4 regions of the Streptomyces sp. NPDC050439 genome follow, and region 3 is predicted to be linked to each of the others. Evidence: riboswitches for the same ligand, from Rfam matches in the RefSeq annotation. Region 3 holds a riboswitch; each other region holds the start of a gene.

Region 1 (5,061 bases), on a different contig from region 3:
CGTCGTGGTCATGGTGCTCAACTCCAGTACTGGTGGAAGTGGTGGACGGGGCCGTGGCCGTGGCCGACGTGCAGGGTGTCGGCGGCACGCAGGGCCCCGGTCAGGTACTCCTTGGCGGCGCGGACGGCGGTCTGCCAGTCGTCGTGCTGCGGGCGGAGGGCGGCGATCGCGGCGGAGAGGGTGCAGCCGGTGCCATGGGTGTTGCGCGTGTTCACGCGCGGCGCGGACAACTCGGTGACGCCAGTGCCGCTGGCGTCCGTGGAGTCGATGAGGATGTCGACGGACTCGGCGTCCTGAGTGTGGTGGCCGCCCTTGAGGAGAACGCGCTGCGCGCCGGTCTTGAGGAGCGCCCGCGCCTGTTCGACGGCCTCGGTGCGGTTGTGTGCGGAGGAGGCGCCGAGGAGGTCGCCGGCCTCGGGGAGGTTGGGGGTGATGAGATCGGCGAGCGGCAGGAGACGGTCGCGTAGCACCGACACCGCATCGGCCTCCAGGAGGCGGTGACCGCTGGTCGAGACCATGACGGGGTCGAGGACGACGTACCGGGGGCGGTGGCGCTCCAGAGCGTCCGCGACGGCCGTGGCGATGGCGGCGTCGGCCAGCATCCCGATCTTGACGGCGTCCACCGCGACATCGGCGAACAGCGTGTCGAGCTGCTCGGTGACGAACGCCGGAGGGATGGCATGGATGCCGGTGACGCCTCGGGTGTTCTGTGCGGTCAGGGCGGTCAGAACCGCTGTTCCGTAGGCGCCGTTGGCGGAGAACGCCTTGAGGTCGGCTTGGATCCCGGCGCCGCCGGAGGGGTCGCTGGCGGCGATGGTCAGGGCGATGGGCGGGCTGGTCATGCGGGGACCTCCGGTCGCAGGGCGCGGACGAGGGAACGGGCTGAGGTCTCGGGGTCGGGCTGTCCGCAGATCGCGCTGACGACGGCGATCCCGGCTGCACCACTTGCCTTGACCGCAGCGGCCTCGGACACGCCGATCCCGCCGATGGCCACGCACGGCAGCGGGCTCTGGCGGACGATCCGGGCCAGACCGTCCAGACCCAGCGGGGTATCGGCGTCCGGCTTGGTGGACTGCTCGAACACCGGCCCGACACCGAGGTGGTCGACGGCATCCGGTACGTGCGCCAGCTGCTCGGGACGGCTGACGGACAGGCCGACGTATGCCTGGGGACCGAGCTGGCGCCTGGCGGTCGCGGGGGAGACGTCCCGCTGCCCCAGGTGGACGCCGTCCGCGTCCAACCAGACCGCCACATCCAGGCGATCATTGACGATCAAGGGGACATCGGTGCCCGCGAGTTCGGCCTGGATGGCCCGGCCGAGCGTGAACAGCGCGCGGGCGTCCGCGTCCGGATCGCGCAACTGGACAGCAGTGACACCGCCCCTGACAGCGGCTGCCACGGTGGCGGCAACACCGCGGTCGCGGCAGAGCCGGGTGTCGGTGACGAGATACAGGGACAGGTCAAGTGGTGGTCGCATGGGTTGCTCCTTGGGGTCTCCCGGCCGGGGAAGGGCGCGGGAAACGCATCGGGAGGTGCAGGGAAGGGGAGCGGGACGTGCAGTGCGGCTGCGAGGACTGGCCGACTTGATGTCGGTGGGTCGCCCTCAGGTCGGGCGGGCGCTGTTCAGCAGCTGGCGGCCAGGCCGACCGCTCACCGCGGAAGTCCGCAACGCCCGCAAGCTCAGCGCAGGTTGAGAGATCCGGCGAGCTGATCCGGGCTGAGCTTGTGCAGCGCGTCGATCAGCGCGACCGCGAAGGTGCCGGGGCCCGCCGAGCGGGTGGCGGCGGTCTCCGCGGCCACGGTGAGCAGACCCGTCGCGGCAGTGGCGGCCAGCAGCGCATCGCCGGTGACGGCTGTGCAGGCGGCCACCAAGGCGCCCAGTGAGCAGCCGGTTCCGGTCACCAGGGGCAGCATCGGGTGCCCATTGGCGACCCGTACCACTCGCGTCCCGTCCGTCAGGACGTCCTCCGGGCCGCTCACGGCGACCGCGCAGCCGTAGCGCCGGGCGAGCGCGGTGGCTGCGGCCAGCGCAGCCTCGGGGGCGTCCGTGCTGTCGACGCCGCGCCCGCCCGTGCCGCCGCCGTCCAGCGCCAGGATCTCGGAAGGATTGCCGCGAATGACTGCTGGAGGTGCGCTCTCCAGGAGTTCGTGGGCGAGTTTTGTGCGCCAGGGCAGCGGACCGACCGCGACCGGGTCGAGCACCCACGGGCGCCCGGCCGCGGCCGCTTCCTTGACCGCGACGCGCATCGCCTCCGCCGTCACGGACGTCACCGTCCCCAGGTTGACCAGGACACCCCCGGCCACCCGGGCCAGCGCTCCGGCTTCCTCCGCGCTGTGCACCATTGCGGGGGCAGCCCCCGCCGCGAGCAGCACGTTCGCGGTGAACTGCGACACCACGACATTGGTCAGGCAGTGCACAAGGGGCGCGGAGGCCCGCAGCGACGCGATCACGTCCGCCGCGGCATCACGGGAAACGGCAGGGCCGTTCTGGGCAGGTACGGAGGCAGCATCCATCGTCAACACTCTTCCTACGCCGGAATTACCCGGTCCAGGTTCATGCGGTCGGCGGAAAGGGGAGCAAGTCCCGTCCGCCCTCTCAGCCCGGCTACTCCCGAGCTCCCGCGGTGGTCACTAGGCAATGTACCTCCCTTGGGAACGGGAGTCCGCCCTTGGGGCACAACGCGGCAGGACACGGCTCTGCTGGGGGGAGCGGAGCTGGCGATCTCTTTGGGTCACAAGGTCCGGTTTGTCCATGGGTATCGCCTGATGCCGCAAGTGCGTGTTAAAAGCACCACAGGGAGCCCACCACCTGCGCAGGGCCACGCTCAGATTCACGGTCGGGGCATCTCGGATGTCGTCGACCGTCACGACGTGCTGGTCGTTCACGTCGATCAGCGGGGCCTGTTCGGCGAAGGCCGGCGAGAGGGGCAAGCTCTCGCCCGCGTCTTCGACGGAGAGCAAAACCTCCTCGTCGTCCACGCCGCAAGGTGAGCGCACGACCCACTTGTCTGACGGCAAGCCGAGATGAGGATGGCGGCCAGAGTCCCACCGCCCGGTTTCGGACCGACAGCCAGATCCGTTACGTGTGCCAGTACCTACGGGAGTGGCCGGCACGGCAGACGTCGACGCCGGCCTCAGGCGCAGAGGTCGGCGTCGACAGACGTTGTGTTGATGTTAGAAAGGGGGCTGGAGGCAGGCGATGTAGGTGCCGCCCTCGGTATACAGCGGCCACCGCATCTGTTCACGGGTCGCCGGCCCGTAGTCGCCGTCGGCGCTCACGCCGAGGCGGTTCGCTTGAAGCCACCGAACGGCATCCTCGGTGCCGGCGCCGTAGTCTCCGTCGGCTCCTCCGGTGTCGATGATTCGCCTGGCGGCGTAGGTGCCGTCGTAGCAGGAGACGATGGCCCTCTGCAGCGCAGTCACGGCGTTCGAGCTGCCCGTCTGATATTCCATGTAGCAGCTCAGACCGTTGCCGGTGCGCGCGGGGATTTTGTAGTGATTGCCAGGGTTGCCGCCACTGCCCAACCCATCGGTGCGCTTCACCGTCGTGTTGCACGGACCGTAGGCGGCATGGGCCGGCGCAGTCATCATCGGGCTGGCCGTCAGGCCGGCCGCGAAGAGGAGAGCCAGAGCCCCCAACACTCCGATCCGCATGCGGAGCGTCGTTGATACACGTTGCACGATGCGACCCTTCTGGTCGGTGATGGCGTCTCAGTGACAGCCTCGCCAACGACCATAGGGTCGTCGTGACCTTCGGACTTTGTCATCCGTGCAGGGAACCTTGTCAGCTGTGCACAGCCTCGATTTGACGCCGCATCAGGTGAGGACCCTGCTTGTGTCCGCGGAAGTCGTTGCGCGGCGAGAGGGAATCCGGCCAGACTGATTTCGGCAACGGTCCGTGTCTAGGGGGGACTTGTGGGGGAACGGGCAGAGGCACTGTCAGGTTGGCTTGATGCCCGAGGCAGACGAAGGTCTCTCTCATGAGCCCGGTCCTGGACACCGCGTTCATACCGCCGCGGGACCGGGAGGAAGTGATCCGGAATGCGGTGTGGGAATCCATGGTGGCGGTCGACATCGACCACCGTCCTCCGGCTGAGGGCATCTCCGTTCGCATCGGGCTCGCCGCCGCGGGGGCCGTCAGGATCTGCGCGGCGCAGGCGACCGCGGTCACACTCCGTCGAACGGAGCGGCTTGCCCGTAAGGACGAGGAGCCGGCCGTCACTCTCGGTGTGCAGATGACGGGCAGCAGTCTGGTGGTGCAGAACGGGCGTGAGTGCCTGTTGCGGCCCGGACAATTCGCCGTCTACGAATCGATCGATCCCTACACGCATATCTTCGACGAGGCAGTCGACTACCGCTTCATTCGTTTTCCCCGCGCGGCGCTCGCGCTCCCCGACCGGTTGCTACGAGACGTCACCGCGGTTCCGCTGGGGTCCGACAGCCTCGTTGCGCGTCTGGCCTTCACCTACTTTTCCCAACTGGCGGTCAGCGACGAACTGCACCAGGGAAGGCACGCCGACGCCGTGGTGGAACCCAGCGTCGAACTCCTCCGTGCCGTCCTGACCACCCAGCACGGCAACTCCACCCTGGCCAGAGCACCCTTGGAAGCGACACTCAGCCTGCGCATCACTCAATACATCCGGGAGCACCTGCGTGATCCCGAGCTGTCGGCGGCACGGATCGCCGCTGCACACAACATTTCCGTACGTCACCTCTACGCGGTGCTGTCCCGGTCGGGCATCCGTCTCGGGGACTGGATCCGCACCCGCCGCCTGGCCGCATGCCGGCGCGAGCTGGCCGATCCGAACGGACGGCTGCGGACCATCGCGGCGATAGGGCGGAGTTGGGGCTTCGTAGAGGCGACCCACTTCAGCAAGGTGTTCAAGCAGGCGTACGGGATCTCGCCTCGGGCCTGGCGCGACCAGAACCGCCCCCGCTCCTCCGGGTGATGGTCTACGCGTGGCCGTGTTGCGCTCGACCGACCTTGGGTGTTCGGTCTCGGCCCAAGATCTGCCGAGCGGACCAACACAGCTCGCGGACCTGGTGCACCGTGGTGGCGAT
Region 2 (5,061 bases), on a different contig from region 3:
CGCCCACACCCGCACCCGCACCCGCACCCAGTCCCACACCCATCAGAACTCCCCAGTCGTCCGGTCGGTACGGAGCCGTTCGAGCAGCAGCAGCGACACCGCGCACACCACCATCAAGATCGTCGAAAGGGCCATCGCCTGCCCGTAGTTGAGCTCCCCGGCCCGCCCCAGAAGCCGCGCCACGGCGACCGGAAGCGTCGGGTTGTCCGGCCGCGCGATGAACACGGTCGCGCCGAACTCCCCGAGGGACACCGCGAAGGCGAACCCGGCCGCGATCAGCAGCGCCCGCCGCACCATCGGCAGGTCGACCTCGCGCCAGGCCCGCAGCGGCGAAGCCCCGAGCACGGCGGCCGCCTCGCGCAGCCGTCCGTCCACCGCGCGCAGGACGGGAAGCATGGTGCGTACGACGAAGGGCACGCCCACCAGTGCCTGCGCGAGCGGCACCAGGATCCACGTCGACCGCAGGTCGAGCGGTGGCTTGTCCAGCGTGATCAGAAAGCCGAAGCCGACCGTCACCGCGGACACCCCGAGCGGCAGCATCAGGAGCGCGTCGAAGCCGCGCACCAGACGTCCGGCCTTCCGGGTGAGCGCCGCCGCGGCGAGCCCGCCGATCACCAGGGCGATGGCGGTGGCGGCGATCGCATACTGGAGCGAATTCCAGACGGCCTCGATCGGCGGGACGAGGAACGCCCCGCCCTCCGCCGACGTCAGCTCCCTGAAGTACGCGAAGCCATAGCCGCCAGGACCGCTCAGCGACCGCTCGATCAGCACGCCGAGCGGCAGCAGGATCAGCACGGCGACCGTCAGCATCACCCCGCCGAGCAGCGCCCACTGCCCCGCGCCGCGCGGCCGCCGGGCCACGGCGGCGGCGTCGACCAACCGCAGCGCGGTCTCGCGTCGGCGCACGGTCCACGCGTGCACGGCGAGGATCAGGCCGACCGCGGCGAACTGCACGAGCGTCAGGACGGCGGCCGTCGACAGGTCGAGGAGCTGGGCGGTCTGCCGGTAGATCTCGACCTCGAGCGTCGAGTACGCGGGCCCGCCGAGGATCTGTACGACGCCGAAGGAGGTGAACGTGAACAGAAAGACCATGAGAGAGGCCGCGGCGACCGCGGGCCCGAGCGCGGGCAGTGTCACCGTCCGCCAGGCGGTCCACCGCGAGGCGCCGAGCATCCGCGCGGCCTCTTCCTGACGCGGGTCGAGCTGCGACCAGAGCCCGCCGACCGTCCGTACGACGACGGCGTAATTGAAGAAGACGTGCGCGAGCAGAATGGCCCACACGGTCGTGTCGAGCCGTACGCCCCACATCTCGTCGAGCAGCCCGCCCCTGCCGAGCAGCGCGAGGAACGCCGTCCCGACGACGACCGTCGGCAGCACGAACGGCACCGTGACGGCCGCCCGCAGAACCTGCTTGCCCCTGAACTCGAAGCGCGCGAAGACATACGCGCCGGGGAGCGCGATCAGCAGCGTGAGCGCGGTCGAGGCGAGCGCCTGCCAGGTGGTGAACCACAGCACGTGCCGGACGTCGGACTGCCCGATGACGTCCGCGATCCGCCCGAACTGCCACTGCCCGCCCACCTTCAGGCCGCGCGCGACGATCGCGGCGACCGGATAGGCGAAGAAGACCGCGAAGAAGGCGACGGGCACGGCCATCAGACCGAGCCGCGCCACACTCCCCCGCGAGAGCCCCGTACGAGACTGATGAGACTCACGAGACTCACGGGCTTTGCGGGACTTACGGGGCCCCTCTACTTCAGTACGAGCGAGGTCCACGACTTGACCCACTGCTCACGGTTGTCGGCGATCTTCTTCGGGTCCATGGTCTGCGGATCATCGATCTTCACCCCGTGCTTGACGAACAGCTCGGGCAGCTCGACGTTCTCCCGCACCGGGTTCACGAACATGTTGAGCGGCATGTCGCCCTGGAACTTCTCACCGATCAGGAAGTCGAGGAGCGCCTTGCCGCCCTTCTCGTTCTTGGCGTTGGCGAGCAGACCCGCGTACTCGACCTGCCGGAAGCAGGTGCCCTTCGCGACGCCGGTCGGCGCCTCCTTGGGCTGCGGCTTGGCGTAGAGCACCTCGACGGGCGGCGATGAGGCGTAGGAGACGACGAGCGGCCGGTCGCCCTTGGCCTTCTTGCCGCCGGCGGACCCGGAGAACTCCTCGTTGTAGGCCTGCTCCCAGCCGTCGACGACCTTGACGCCGTTGGCCTTGAGCTTCTTCCAGTAGCCCTGCCAGCCCCCGTCCCCGTACTCGGCGGCCGAGCCGAGCAGGAACCCGAGGCCGGGCGACGAGGTCGCGGCGTTCTCGGTGACGAGCAGATCCTTGTAGGCGGGCTTCGCCAGGTCATCGAGGGACTTCGGCGGCGCCAGCTTCTTGTCTGCGAAGTACTTCTTGTCGTAGTTGACGCAGATGTCGCCGCTGTCGACGGGCGTGACGCGATGCTTGTCGCCGTCGACCCGGAACTCCGACTCGACCTTCTCCGAGCCCTTGGCCTCGTACGACTGGAAGAGGCCGTTGTCGAGCGCGCGCGAGAGCAGGGTGTTGTCGACGCCGAAGAAGACGTCTCCCTGCGGGTTGTCCTTCGACAGGATCGCCTTGTTCACGGCGGCGCCCGCGTCCCCGTCCTTGAGGACGTTGACCTTGTAGCCGGAGCTCTTCTCGAACGCCTTCAGCACGTCCTTGGACACGTTGAAGGAGTCATGGCTGACCAGCGTGACGCTCTTGGAGTCGGCGGCGTTGTCGCCGCTGTCGGACGAGCCGCACGCGGAGAGCGCGACGAGTCCGATGGCCGCCGCGACCGCGGTGACCGTGACCTTCTTGGTGGTGCTCACTGAGTTCATTCCTCCTGGAGTGACCAGGAAGAGACGCGGCCCTGCCCGCGGACCGGAGGGGCCGCGGGCAGGGCGCAACAGCTTGAGTGATGACCGAACTTCCTACCCGGAATGACCCGGGCAAGGTTCAGAGGGTCTGCGGCCAACCTGTCCTTGGCTGCCGCACTCTCAGCGCTGTGGCGCTCCCCTGTCGGAATATGAAGATGTGTTCCGGCTATGAAGTTGTGGTCAGTCGTGTTCCGGCCAGACTAACGCTCGGACGCGGCGAGCTGACCGCACGCCCCGTCGATCTCCTGGCCACGGGTGTCACGAACCGTGACAGGCACCCCATGAGCGGCGATGGCGTTCACGAAGGCCTTCTCGTCCTCCGGCCGCGATGCCGTCCACTTCGAGCCCGGCGTCGGGTTCAGCGGGATCAGGTTCACGTGGACGGGCTTGTTCTTGAGCAGCCGCCCGAGCCGGTCACCGCGCCAGGCATGGTCGTTGATGTCCCGGATCAGCGCGTACTCGATGGAGAGGCGGCGCCCCGACTTGGCGGCGTACTCCCACCCCGCCTCCAGCACCTCGCGCACGTTCCACCGCGTGTTGACGGGTACGAGGGTGTCGCGGAGCTCGTCGTCGGGCGCGTGCAGCGAGATGGCGAGGCGGCACTTGAAGCCCTCGTCGGCGAACCGGTGGATGGCGGGCACGAGCCCGACGGTAGAAACGGTGATGCCACGCTGCGACAGCCCGACACCATCCGGCTCGGGGTCGGTGAGCCGGCGAATGGCCCCAGTGACGCGGTTGTAGTTGGCGAGAGGCTCACCCATGCCCATGAAAACGATGTTGGAGAGCCGCGCGGGCCCACCCGGGATCTCCCCGTCCCGGAGCGCACGCATCCCGTCGACGATCTGATGCACGATCTCGGCGGTCGACAGATTCCGGTCGAGTCCGGCCTGCCCCGTCGCGCAGAACGGACAGTTCATCCCGCACCCGGCCTGCGACGAGATGCACATCGTCACGCGGTCCGGATAGCGCATGAGCACGGACTCGACGAGCGTGCCGTCGAACAGCCGCCACAGCGTCTTGCGGGTGGTGTCGTCGTCGCAGCTGATGTGCCGCACCACGGACATCAGCTCGGGAAGCAGCGCCTCCTGGAGCTTCGTACGCGAACCGGCGGGAATGTCGGTCCACTGCTCCGGGTCGTGCGCGTACCGCGCGAAGTAGTGCTGCGACAGCTGCTTGGCGCGAAACGGTTTCTCGCCGACAGCGGCAACGGCTTCCTTGCGCTCGGCGGGCGTGAGGTCAGCGAGATGCCGCGGCGGCTTCTTGGCTCCACGGGGCGCGACAAAGGTGAGTTCTCCGGGTACAGGCATGGTCCATCCAGTGTCGCAGACGGGGGAAGCCGGACCAGGTCACCACCTACGGGTGGCGGTCGCTATTGGTCGTCATTGGCCACTACCGGCCCCTCTTGGACGGCCCCCAGGCGGCCCGGCAGTTTCTAGGCTGAGCTGCGACAACGGCGCCTGAGGGCACGGCTCAGGCTTATGGTCACCGCCCCGTGCCCCACCCACACTGCCGACTTCAACTCCGCTTCCGATCGTGCTCAGTCTCACTCGGCCCCTGCCGTCGTGCCGTCGTGCCGTCGTGCCGTCGTGCCGTGAGCTTGGCTCAATCGTTCCTTTGAGCGCGTCAGATTGGCAGCCTCTTAGCTTCCCGAAATCGACTCTCCGGGCAGCGTACGAAGCTACGCTGAGGCTACGCGCTCTACGAAGCTAGCACCTTTCCAAGATGTGAGGACTTCCCATGACAAGCGAAGAAAGCACGCTCGTCTCTTCTCTGGAGATCCGGGGGCTTTTTGGGAGTAAGTATTTGCACGTTGACCTTACGGGAGAGGATGACATCCGAACTCAGGGACGTCGCCTTTCTCTGCTATACGGGAACAACGGCAGTGGGAAGACAACAGTATTGAAGCTCCTCTGGCACGCGCTGTCACCTTCTGACGAATCGGGACATCGCTCGGAGATCGCAAGTACACCTTTCGAGCGATTCACGATCACTCTCGGTAGCGGTGACGTAATCAATTTCGTCAAGACGAATGGACCAGTCGGCGACTTCACGGTCACGGTGGCCAACAACAAAAAGAGAGTAGTTGAGCAGATTTATAGGGCTCGCGAAGGAAAAGCCATCCCTGTAGCACACGCTCCCGAGCGCTCGGATGCTTTGCAGCAAAAACCGCTGTTCGAAA
Region 3 (5,061 bases):
GCCTGCTCCTGACCGCCCTGCGCAACGGCGCCACGTCGCTCCAGGCCGGTTCGCACGGAGAATGGAACGAGGAGGTGGTTCGCGCCAGGGAAGCCTGGGGCGAGGCACTGATGGAGCGCGGCGTCCTGCCGTTCCTGCGGGAGGCGCTCGCGGACCCGGGGGCGGCGCACGCGGCGCGTACACCGTCGTCGGACCCGGGCAGCCGCATGCCCCAACTCGGCTACAACAGGCCGGGGTTCAGCAGCCCGGAGGGCGGCCCGGCGGCGGGACCGCGCCCGAGCTTCTCGAGTCCGGATTTCTCGAGCCCGGACTTCGGCGGTCCCGACCACAAGCCGGAGTAGTACGCGACGCTGCTTCGGGCGGGCGCGATGCCCGCCCGAAGCGCGGCGCGAACCACTGTTCAGTCGGCTGCTCAGTCGGCGATGGGCAGGTACACGCGGTTTCCCGCTGCCGCGAACTCCTTGGACTTCTGGTCCATGCCCGCCTCGATCTCGTCCTGCGTGCCGCCGTGCTCACGCCGGATGTCGTGCGAGATCTTCATGGAGCAGAACTTCGGCCCGCACATCGAGCAGAAATGCGCCGTCTTCGCGGGCTCCGCCGGCAGCGTCTCGTCGTGGAACTCCCGTGCCGTGACCGGGTCGAGGGCCAGGTTGAACTGGTCCTCCCAGCGGAACTCGAAGCGGGCGTCCGAGAGCGCGTCGTCCCAGTCCTGCGCGCCCGGGTGTCCCTTGGCGAGGTCCGCCGCGTGGGCCGCGATCTTGTACGTGATGACACCGGTCTTCACGTCGTCCCGGTTGGGCAGGCCCAGGTGCTCCTTGGGCGTGACGTAGCAGAGCATCGCCGTGCCCCACCAGCCGATCATCGCGGCGCCGATGCCGGAGGTGATGTGGTCGTACGCGGGTGCGATGTCGGTGGTCAGCGGTCCGAGCGTGTAGAACGGCGCCTCCTCGCAGATCTCCTGCTGAAGGTCGATGTTCTCCTTGATCTTGTGCATCGGGACGTGTCCCGGGCCCTCGATCATGGTCTGTACGTTATGACGCTTGGCGATCGTGTTGAGTTCCCCGAGGGTGCGCAACTCGGCGAACTGCGCCTCGTCGTTGGCGTCCGCGATCGATCCCGGCCGCAGCCCGTCGCCGAGGGAGTACGTCACGTCGTACGAGGCGAGGATCTCGCAGAGCTCCTCGAAGTTCTCGTAGAGGAAGCTCTCCTTGTGGTGCGCGAGACACCAGGCTGCCATGATCGAGCCGCCGCGCGAGACGATGCCGGTCTTCCGGTTGGCGGTCAGCGGGACGTACGGAAGGCGCACGCCCGCGTGCACCGTCATGTAGTCCACGCCCTGTTCGGCCTGCTCGATGACCGTGTCCTTGTAGATCTCCCAGGTCAGCGCCTCGGCCTGGCCGTCGACCTTCTCCAGGGCCTGGTAGAGCGGCACGGTGCCGATGGGCACGGGGGAGTTGCGCAGGACCCACTCGCGGGTGGTGTGGATGTTGCGGCCGGTGGACAGGTCCATGACCGTGTCGGCGCCCCACTTCGTCGCCCAGGTCATCTTGTCCACCTCCTCCTCGATGGAGGAGGTGACCGCGGAGTTGCCGATGTTGGCGTTCACCTTCACCAGGAACTTCTTGCCGATGATCATCGGCTCGATCTCCGGGTGGTTGACGTTGGCGGGGATCACCGCGCGGCCCGCGGCGACCTCCACGCGCACGACCTCGGGGTCGAGGTTCTCGCGGATCCCGATGAACTCCATCTCGGGCGTGATCTCGCCGCGGCGGGCGTACGCGAGCTGCGTCACCGCCTGGCCGCCGCGCCCCCTGCGCGGCTGGCGCGGGCGGCCGGGGAAGACCGCGTCGAGGTTCTTCAGGCCTCCGCGCGGCGAGGTGTGCTTGATGCCGTCGTCCTCGGGGCGGGGCGGGCGGCCCACGTACTCCTCGGTGTCGCCGCGGGCGATGATCCAGTTCTCCCGGAGGGGCGCGAGGCCCCTGCGGACGTCGGTGTCGACGGATTCGTCGGTGTACGGCCCCGAAGTGTCGTACAGGGTCACGGCCTTGCCGTTGGTGAGGTGCACCTGGCGGACCGGCACCCGCAGATCGGGGCGCGAGCCCTCGACATACGCCTTGTGCCAGCCGATGGACTTCCCGGCCTCGTCGCCCTGGTTCTGCGTCGAGGCAGGCGTGCGTGCGTCCGATGTGGTCATGAGACCTACTCCCTACGCCGGCATTACCCGGTAACAGGTTCGGCGGTCGACGCAGCGGATTCCGTACCTCGTGCACTTCTTGTGCCGATTCGTACGGAGGTCAGCGCCCTCTCAGCCCGGTGCTCCGAGCTCCCGCGATTGCAAAGGTGGCTCCACGCTAGCGTCATGTCGGGCGCGCTGAACAGAGGGCCCCGTCCGTTCTTGCGATGATCGGGCAGTGACCACCACACAGCCGCCGTCTCAGCCGCCCGTCCCGAACCGCCCTCCGGACCCGCACGGGCACTCCCACAGCCATGGTCCGGCCGCACCGGTCTCGAAGCATCTGCGCAAGGTCATCGCCGCCGTGCTGATTCCTTTCGCCACGGCGGTGGCGGTGGGCCTCGTGGTGCTGTGGCCCGGTGGCGCGCCGGGCCATGAGCGCACCGGAGTCGGCTTCGACCGGCAGACGCAGTCGGCCGACGTGACCAAGGTGCAGGAGCTGCCCTGCAAGGACGTGAACGCCTCGCAGACCCCGCCCAACGGCGACACCTCCACCGCCGAGGGGCAGTCCGCCGAGTCGCGCGCGAAGGGCGTCTGCAAGAAGGCGACGATCGAGGTGACCAGCGGCAAGGACAAGGGCCGCACCTTCACCGAGATCGTCCAGCCGGACTCACCGCGGCAGTTGCGCCAGGGCCAGCAGGTGGTGGTCGCCTATGAGCCCACGGCCCCCGAGGCGTTGCAGTACTCGGTCACCGACGTGAACCGGAAGTTCCCCATGGCGCTGCTCGCCGGGATCTTCGCGCTCGTCGTCGTGGCGGTGGGACGGCTGCGCGGCGTCATGGCCCTGGTCGCGCTGGCGTTGAGCTTCCTGGTCCTGACGTTCTTCATCCTGCCCGCGATCCTGCAGGGCTCGAACCCGCTGGTCGTGGCGGTGATCGGGGCCAGCGCCATCATGCTGATCGCGCTCTATCTGTGCCACGGCCTGACGGCGCGTACATCGGTCGCGGTTCTCGGCACGCTGATCTCCCTGCTCCTGATCGGACTGCTCGGCTCGCTCTTCATCGGCTGGGCCTCGCTGACCGGCAACACGGACGACAACACCGGCCTGATCCACGGTCTGTACCCGTCCATCGACATGAGCGGCCTGCTGCTCGCGGGCGTCATCATCGGCTCCCTCGGCGTGCTCGACGACGTGACGGTGACGCAGACATCCGCGGTCTGGGAGCTGCATCAGGCCAATCCCACGATGGGCTGGCGCGGTCTGTACGGCGCCGCCATCCGCATCGGCCGCGACCACATCGCCTCGGTCGTCAACACCCTGGTCCTGGCCTACGCGGGCGCCGCGCTGCCCCTGCTGCTGCTCTTCTCCATCGCGCAGAGCAGCGTGGGCACGGTGGCCACCAGCGAGCTGGTCGCCGAGGAGATCGTGCGCACCCTGATCGGCTCGATCGGCCTGGTCGCCTCGGTGCCGGTGACGACGGCGCTCGCGGCCCTGGTGGTCTCCGCGGACCGCACGGCCCCCATGAGCCGGCCGGTGACCACGGCCGGACCCGGGAGCGGCGCCGCCCCCGCCCCCAAGCAGAGCCGCGGCGGAAAGGGCCGCCGGCGCAAGGCCTGAGCGGCGAGGCCTGGTCGGCGATGCCCCGGGTCGCACCGGCCGATGCCACGAAATGCATCAATCTGCCGTACGGCTGCGTCTCTTGGCCTCGGAGGTCAGCCCGCGCTCTGCTCCTCGGCGAGGATCCGGTCCAGTGCCTCGTCCAGGTGTGTCTCGAAGTCGGCGAGCGCCCGCTCCTGCCCCAGCGGAACCAGCTTGTCCGTACGGTCGAGGAAGGCGAGCAGGGGCGGAATCCCCACCCGGAACAGCGCCTGGTCCACGCCGACCTGGAGCCGGATGAGCACCTCGTCGAGCAGCTCGGGATCGGTGGGAACGATGTGCACGTCCCCGTCTCCGCACGCCTCGCCCACCCCGTCGACCAGCAGCTCGCGGCCGAAGGCCCAGGTGACGGGTGCGTCTCCGGGGAGGTGGAAGGTCAACCGGACGGCGTAAGGATCGCCGGTCTCATAACGCAGCTCCACCGGGATGCGGAACGACAGCTCCTCGGAAACTAGGAAGCTCATCATGACCTCTGCCTGGACCGACTCGCGCATCGCCCGCCTACCCCGTCGCTAAAGCTCGACTGGCCAGGAACCAACTCCCTGACACTCATGGCATCTTGCTTAACGTACACATCAGATCACAAGGAGTGAGTTTTCAGATGCTGATAGAGAAAGCAAGTGTCCTTAGCAGCCTTCCGATCTCGCCCTGCAAACGCTCGGCCGCAGGTAGCAGACGGTCCGCCTGATAGGCCGGAACTGAAATCGCCATCGTCGCGGCCGTGTTACCCGCAGTGATCGGAATCGCGGCGCAGACCGTCCCCAACGCGTACTCCTGGCGCTCCACCACGGGCCGCATCCGGTCCATCGCGTCCAGGCGGCGGATGAAAGCGCGGTTGTCGCGGACCGAGTATCGAGTGAGCGACTGCACCGGATAGCGGGAGAGGTGGTCCTGGCGCTGTTCGTCGTCGAGTTGGGCGAGCAGACATTGCCCGATCGCATGGGCGTGTCCGGTCTCGCGGAAGTCGGCCCATTCCTCCACCGCCGGATTCCCCGGCGTGTCCGCGACGGCCACGACCTCGATCTCGCCCTCGCGGTAGACGGCGAAGTACACCGGCACGCCGATGGCGTCCCGCCAGTGCTCCAGGGCCTCACCGATCATGCCGCGACGATTCTGCTGTGCTCCGCTCGCACTCAGCCGCTCGGCCGCCTCGCCGAGCACGAACACGCCCTTCTCGCGGCTCAGATAGCCCTCGTGGGTCAGGGTCCTCAGCAGGTGATACGCCGTGGGG
Region 4 (5,061 bases), on a different contig from region 3:
GTGTCCACGGCCCGGTAGACCGTGGCCATCCCGCCGACCGCGATCCGCCCGTCCACGCGATAGCGGCCGTCGAGCACCTGCCCGACGAGCGGGTCCTGAAGGGTCGTGTCCACGCAGGGAGTCTACGAGCCACCACCGACACCGTTGCCCGCCCGGGCACGCTCGGGCCTCGACTGCAGCCGAGCTGTGACAGGCGGGCGGCGCTCAGAAGGCGGGCCGCTCCGGGTCGAGCCGGGCCATGCCTTCCACGGGCGATGACGCCTCGGCGAAGTGCCGCCGGGGGATGCGCCCGGCCCGGTACGCGAGCCGCCCCGCCTCGACGCCGTGCCGCATGCCCTCGGCCATCAGGACCGGCTCCTGCGCCCGCGTCACGGCCGAGGCGAGCATCACACCCGCGCAGCCGAGTTCCATGGCGAGGGTCGCGTCGGACGCCGTCCCCGCGCCCGCGTCCAGGATCACCGGAACGCCCGCGCGCTCGACGATCAGCTGGAAGTTGTGCGGGTTGCGGATGCCGAGTCCGGAGCCGATGGGGGAGCCGAGCGGCATGATCGCCGCACAGCCCACGTCCTCCAGTTTCCGGGCGAGCACCGGGTCGTCGTTCGTGTACGGGAGGACCGTGAAGCCGTCGTCGACGAGGATCTCGGCGGCGTCGATGAGCTCGATCGGGTCGGGCAGCAGGGTGCGCTCGTCCGCGATGACCTCCAGCTTGACCAGGTCGGTGCCGAGCGCCTCCCGCGCGAGCCGGGCGGTCAGGACGGCCTCGCCCGCGGTGAAACAGCCCGCCGTGTTCGGCAGGACGCGGATGCCGAGCCGGTCGAGGACGGAGAGCACCGAGCCCTGCACCCCGGGGTCGAGGCGGCGCATCGCGACCGTCGTCAGCTCCGTGCCGGAGGCGACGAGGGAGCGTTCCAGGACGTCCAGGCTCGGCGCACCGCCCGTACCCATGATCAGGCGGGAGGAAAGGGTGAGCCCGCCGATGACGAAGGGGTCGTCTGCCATGTCGGTTCAGCCTCCTTGGACGGCGGTGAGGACCTCGACGCGGTCCCCGTCGGTGAGCGGCGTGGTGGACCACCGCGCGCGCGGGACGACGGTTTCGTTGAGGGCGGCGGCGACCCCGGACGGGGCCGCGGTCAGGGTGGCGACGAGGGCTTCGAGCGTGGTGCCCGCGGCCACGTCGCGTGCTTCTCCGTTGACGGAGACGGCGGTGACGGCTGTGTCGGACGGGAGAGTCATGCGGGCTGCTCCAGGAAACGCTGCGTGAGGGGGCCGCGGACGAAACGCAGGGGGGTGAACCCCCGTGCCTCGTCCGGCAGTTCCCCGGTGGTCAGGGAGTGCGCGAGCACGTCGCCGGTGACGGGCGTCAGGAGGACGCCGTTGCGGTAGTGCCCGGTGGCCAGCTGCAGGCCGGGGAGCGCGGTCGGGCCGAGCAGCGGCGCGTTGTCGGGGGAGCCGGGGCGCAGGCCCGCGCGGGTCTCCGTCAGCGGCAGTTCCGTGATGCCGGGCACGAGCTCGTGGGCGTCCCGCAGCAGCTCGTACACGCCGCCGGCCGTGACCGTCGTGTCCCAGCCGAGCTCCTCGCTGGTCGCGCCGACGACGAGCTCGCCGTTCTCGCGCGGCACCAGGTAGACGTGGCTGCCGCGCACCACGGCGCGCACGGTGCGGCTCAGGAACGGCGCGAGACGCTGCGGCACCGTGAGCCGCAGCACCTGGCCCTTCACGGGGCGCACGGGCGGCAGGACGCCCTCCGGCACCCCGGCGAGGCGCCCGCTGAGGCTGCCCGCGGCGAGCACGGTCTGGCCGGCCTCCAGGGCGGTGCTGTCGGCGAGGACGACTCCGGTGGCCCGGTCGCCCGCCACCGAGAGGCGCTCCGCCCACGCGTGGTGGAGGACCACGCCGGCCCGCTCGCAGGCCACCAGGAGCGCCGCGGCGAGCCTGCGCGGGTCGACCTGGTGATCGCCGTCGACCCGGAGGCCGCCCCGGACGCCCGGCGCGAGCATCGGTTCGAGGCGGCGGCACTCGCGGCCGCTCAGCCATTCCGACGTGAGCCCCGACTGCTGCTGAAGGGCGTGCAGCTCCCGCAGATGGGCACGGTCGTCGGAGTCCAGCGCGACGGCGAGCGTGCCGCACGCGCGGTAGCCGAGATCGCGGCCGCTCGCCTCCGCCAGCTCGGCCGCGAAGTCGGGATAGCGCCGCGCGGAGGCCAGATTCAGGCCGAGCAGCGTCTGCTCCCCGTAGTGCAGCTCGGTGACGGCGGCCAGCATGCCCGCGGCGACCTGCGCCGCGCCGCCGCCGGGCTCGGGGTCCACGACCGCGACGGACAGGCCGCGCTGCGCCGCCCGCCAGGCCGTGACCAGGCCGATGATGCCGCCCCCGACGACCAGGACGTCGGTCGTGTGCGTCGTACGGGGTGGTGTTCGTGGATGCATGGGTGTCCAGCCCCTCCCTTCGCCGGCATGACCCGGATCAGGTTCGTACGGTCGGAGGCCGTCCAGCCTCCCTCTCAGCCCGGTGCGTCCGGGCTCCCGCGAGTGCTCTGCACGGCAACCCTAGCCCTTGGTGCCCCGGGGCAGGTAGGGCAGCTCCGCGGTCACGGGCTGTGACGGTGTGTCAGAGATCTCGCCGTCGCGCCCTGAGGCGCGCCTCGTCCGCCGTCCTAGAGTGATCGGGTGAGTGAGCAGCGGAGGCAGGAAGAGCGCAGGGTCGTCGTCGTGGGTGCGGGGATGGCCGGGGTGCAGACCGCCGTGGCCCTGCGCGAGCAGGGGTTCGCCGGTGCGGTCACCGTGATCGGCGCGGAGCCCCACCAGCCGTACGACAGGCCGCCGTTGTCCAAGGCCGTGCTGCTCGGCAAGGCGGAGGGCTCCGCCTTCGACATCGACTTCGAGGCGCTCGGCATCGAGCTGAGCCTGGGCCGCGAGGTCACGGGGGTCCGCCCCGCCGAGCACGAACTGGACACCGCGACGGGGCCCGTTCCCTACGACGCACTGGTCATCGCCACCGGAGCCGAACCGATCGTGCTCCCCGGGGTCTCCGGAGTACCCGGCGTCCACCTGCTGCGCACGCTCGACGACGCCGAGCGGCTGCGGCCCGTGCTCGCCGGGCAGCACCGCATCGTGGTCGTCGGCGCGGGCTGGATCGGCGCCGAGTTCGCGACCGCGGCGCGCGAGGCGGGCTGCCCGGTCACGGTCGTCGAGGCCGCGGAGCGTCCGCTCGCCGGGGCGCTGCCCGCGGAGGTCTCCACCCCGATGACGGCCTGGTACGCCGACTCCGGGACCGAACTGCGCACCCACGCGCGCGTGGACCGCGTCGAGCCCGGCAGCGTCCACCTGGCCGACGGCACCCGGCTGCCCGCGGACGCGGTCGTCGTCGGCATCGGCGCACGCCCCGCCACGGGATGGCTCGCGGACTCCGGCATCACCCTGGGCGCCCACCGGGAGATCCTCGCCGACGACCACCTGAGGACGTCACAACCCGATGTGTACGCGGTCGGCGACTGCTCCTCCTTCCCTTCGGGAAGGTATGGCGAGCGTCTGCTCGTCCACCACTGGGACAACGCGCTCCAGGGCCCGCGCACGGTGGCCGCGAACATCATCGGCGAGACCCCTTCGGCGTACGACCCCGTGCCGTACTTCTGGTCGGAGCAGTTCGGCCGCTTCGTCCAGTACGCGGGACATCACGCATCCGCCGACGAGCTGGTGTGGCGCGGCGACCCTTCGGGCGCGGCCTGGAGCGTGTGCTGGCTGCGGCAGGGGGCCCTGGTGGCCCTCCTCGCGGTGGGCCGCCCCCGGGACCTGGCACAGGGCCGCAAGCTGATCGAGGCGGGCGCCAGGCTCTCCGCCGAGCTGGCCTCGGACCCCGCGGTTCCGCTGAAGAAGGCACTGCTGGCGTAGCGGTGCCACCGTCACCGGGGGCCTCTGCCCGGCCGCTGTCGGTGCCCGGCGATACCCTTGTTCCCGTGACCGAGATTGACGCAAAGACTGATGCTCTCGTCCCCGAGTGGCTCCACCTTCCCGACATCGCAGAAATGCTCGACGTCGAGGTGACGCGTGTTCGCCAGCTGGTCAAGGAGGGCCAGCTGATTGCCGTACGCCGTGGTGAGAACCGCGCGCTTCAGGTGCCGGCCGCCTTCATCGACGGCGACAAGGTCGTCAAGGGCCTGACCGGCACCCTGACGCTCCTGAAGGACGACGGCTTCTCCGACGAAGAGATGCTGGAGTGGCTCTTCACTCCCGACCCGACCCTGCCCGGCACCCCCGCGCAGGCCCTGAGCGAGAATCGCGGCACGGAGGTGAAGCGCCGCGCCCAGGCGCTCGCCGTCTGACCGAAACGGAAAACCGTTGCGTACGGGCCGCGGATCCCCCGGGGACACGCGGCCCGTAGGCCACCGACGACCGGGGGGACCTTTCCATGGCCACCAAGCCTGCCCGCGCGCAGCTCGCCGACGCCCGCCTCTACCTGTGTGTGGACGCCCGCAAGCGCCAGGGAGACCTCCCGGAGTTCCTCGACGCCGTCCTCGCCGGCGGCGTCGACATCGTGCAGCTGCGCGACAAGGGCATGGAGGCGGCCGAGGAGCTGGACCACCTCCAGGTCTTCGCCGACGCGGCCCGCCGGCACGGCAAGCTCCTCGCGGTGAACGACCGCGCGGACGTCGCGCACGCCATCGGCGCCGACGTGCTGCACCTGGGCCAGGGCGACCTGCCCGTCCCCGCGGCCCGCGCCGTCCTCGGCCAGGACGTCCTCATCGGCCGCTCCACGCACGCCGACACGGAGGCCGCCGCCGCGGCGACGCAGGAGGGCGTGGACTACTTCTGCACGGGGCCCTGCTGGCCGACCCCCACCAAGCCCGGCCGGTACGCCCCCGGACTCGACCTCGTCCGGTACACGGCCTCGCTGGGCACCGACCGCCCGTGGTTCGCCATCGGCGGCATCGACGCGGGCAACCTCGACGAGGTGCTCGAAGCGGGCGCCCGCCGTGTCGTCGTCGTGCGGGCCATCACGGAGGCGGACGATCCGGGTGCCGCGGCCGCCGAGTTCGCGAAGCGGCTGCGTACGGCCTGATCGGCG

Evidence for each region. A riboswitch is a leader RNA that binds a small molecule or an ion and turns the genes downstream of it on or off. The one in region 3 is predicted to bind thiamine pyrophosphate.
Region 1: linked by a shared signal. The riboswitch ahead of thiM (hydroxyethylthiazole kinase) and the one ahead of thiC (phosphomethylpyrimidine synthase ThiC) in region 3 are both predicted to bind thiamine pyrophosphate.
Region 2: linked by a shared signal. The riboswitch ahead of AB0I66_RS37740 (thiamine ABC transporter substrate-binding protein) and the one ahead of thiC (phosphomethylpyrimidine synthase ThiC) in region 3 are both predicted to bind thiamine pyrophosphate.
Region 4: linked by a shared signal. The riboswitch ahead of thiO (glycine oxidase ThiO) and the one ahead of thiC (phosphomethylpyrimidine synthase ThiC) in region 3 are both predicted to bind thiamine pyrophosphate.

Annotation. Positions count from the first base shown of each region.
Region 1 is NZ_JBFAJT010000010.1:95,858-100,918, reverse strand. It holds gene tenA (thiaminase II) at 1-12, opposite strand, end outside; gene thiD (bifunctional hydroxymethylpyrimidine kinase/phosphomethylpyrimidine kinase) at 18-842, opposite strand; gene thiE (thiamine phosphate synthase) at 839-1,477, opposite strand; gene thiM (hydroxyethylthiazole kinase) at 1,681-2,514, opposite strand; TPP riboswitch at 2,508-2,633, opposite strand; gene AB0I66_RS35050 (peptidoglycan-binding protein) at 3,175-3,681, opposite strand; gene AB0I66_RS35045 (helix-turn-helix domain-containing protein) at 3,981-4,949, shown strand.
Region 2 is NZ_JBFAJT010000011.1:241,851-246,911, reverse strand. It holds gene AB0I66_RS37745 (iron ABC transporter permease) at 43-1,653, opposite strand; gene AB0I66_RS37740 (thiamine ABC transporter substrate-binding protein) at 1,749-2,843, opposite strand; TPP riboswitch at 2,916-3,033, opposite strand; gene rlmN (23S rRNA (adenine(2503)-C(2))-methyltransferase RlmN) at 3,083-4,189, opposite strand; gene AB0I66_RS37730 (AAA family ATPase) at 4,620-5,061, shown strand, end outside.
Region 3 is NZ_JBFAJT010000006.1:250,211-255,271, forward strand. It holds gene AB0I66_RS25645 (hypothetical protein) at 1-341, shown strand, start outside; gene thiC (phosphomethylpyrimidine synthase ThiC) at 413-2,194, opposite strand; TPP riboswitch at 2,187-2,340, opposite strand; gene AB0I66_RS25655 (YibE/F family protein) at 2,412-3,791, shown strand; gene AB0I66_RS25660 (SsgA family sporulation/cell division regulator) at 3,887-4,324, opposite strand; gene AB0I66_RS25665 (IclR family transcriptional regulator C-terminal domain-containing protein) at 4,428-5,061, opposite strand, start outside.
Region 4 is NZ_JBFAJT010000003.1:437,486-442,546, reverse strand. It holds gene pknB (Stk1 family PASTA domain-containing Ser/Thr kinase) at 1-113, opposite strand, end outside; gene AB0I66_RS15015 (thiazole synthase) at 205-999, opposite strand; gene thiS (sulfur carrier protein ThiS) at 1,006-1,233, opposite strand; gene thiO (glycine oxidase ThiO) at 1,230-2,426, opposite strand; TPP riboswitch at 2,424-2,536, opposite strand; gene AB0I66_RS15000 (FAD-dependent oxidoreductase) at 2,721-3,887, shown strand; gene AB0I66_RS14995 (Rv2175c family DNA-binding protein) at 3,953-4,318, shown strand; gene thiE (thiamine phosphate synthase) at 4,405-5,055, shown strand.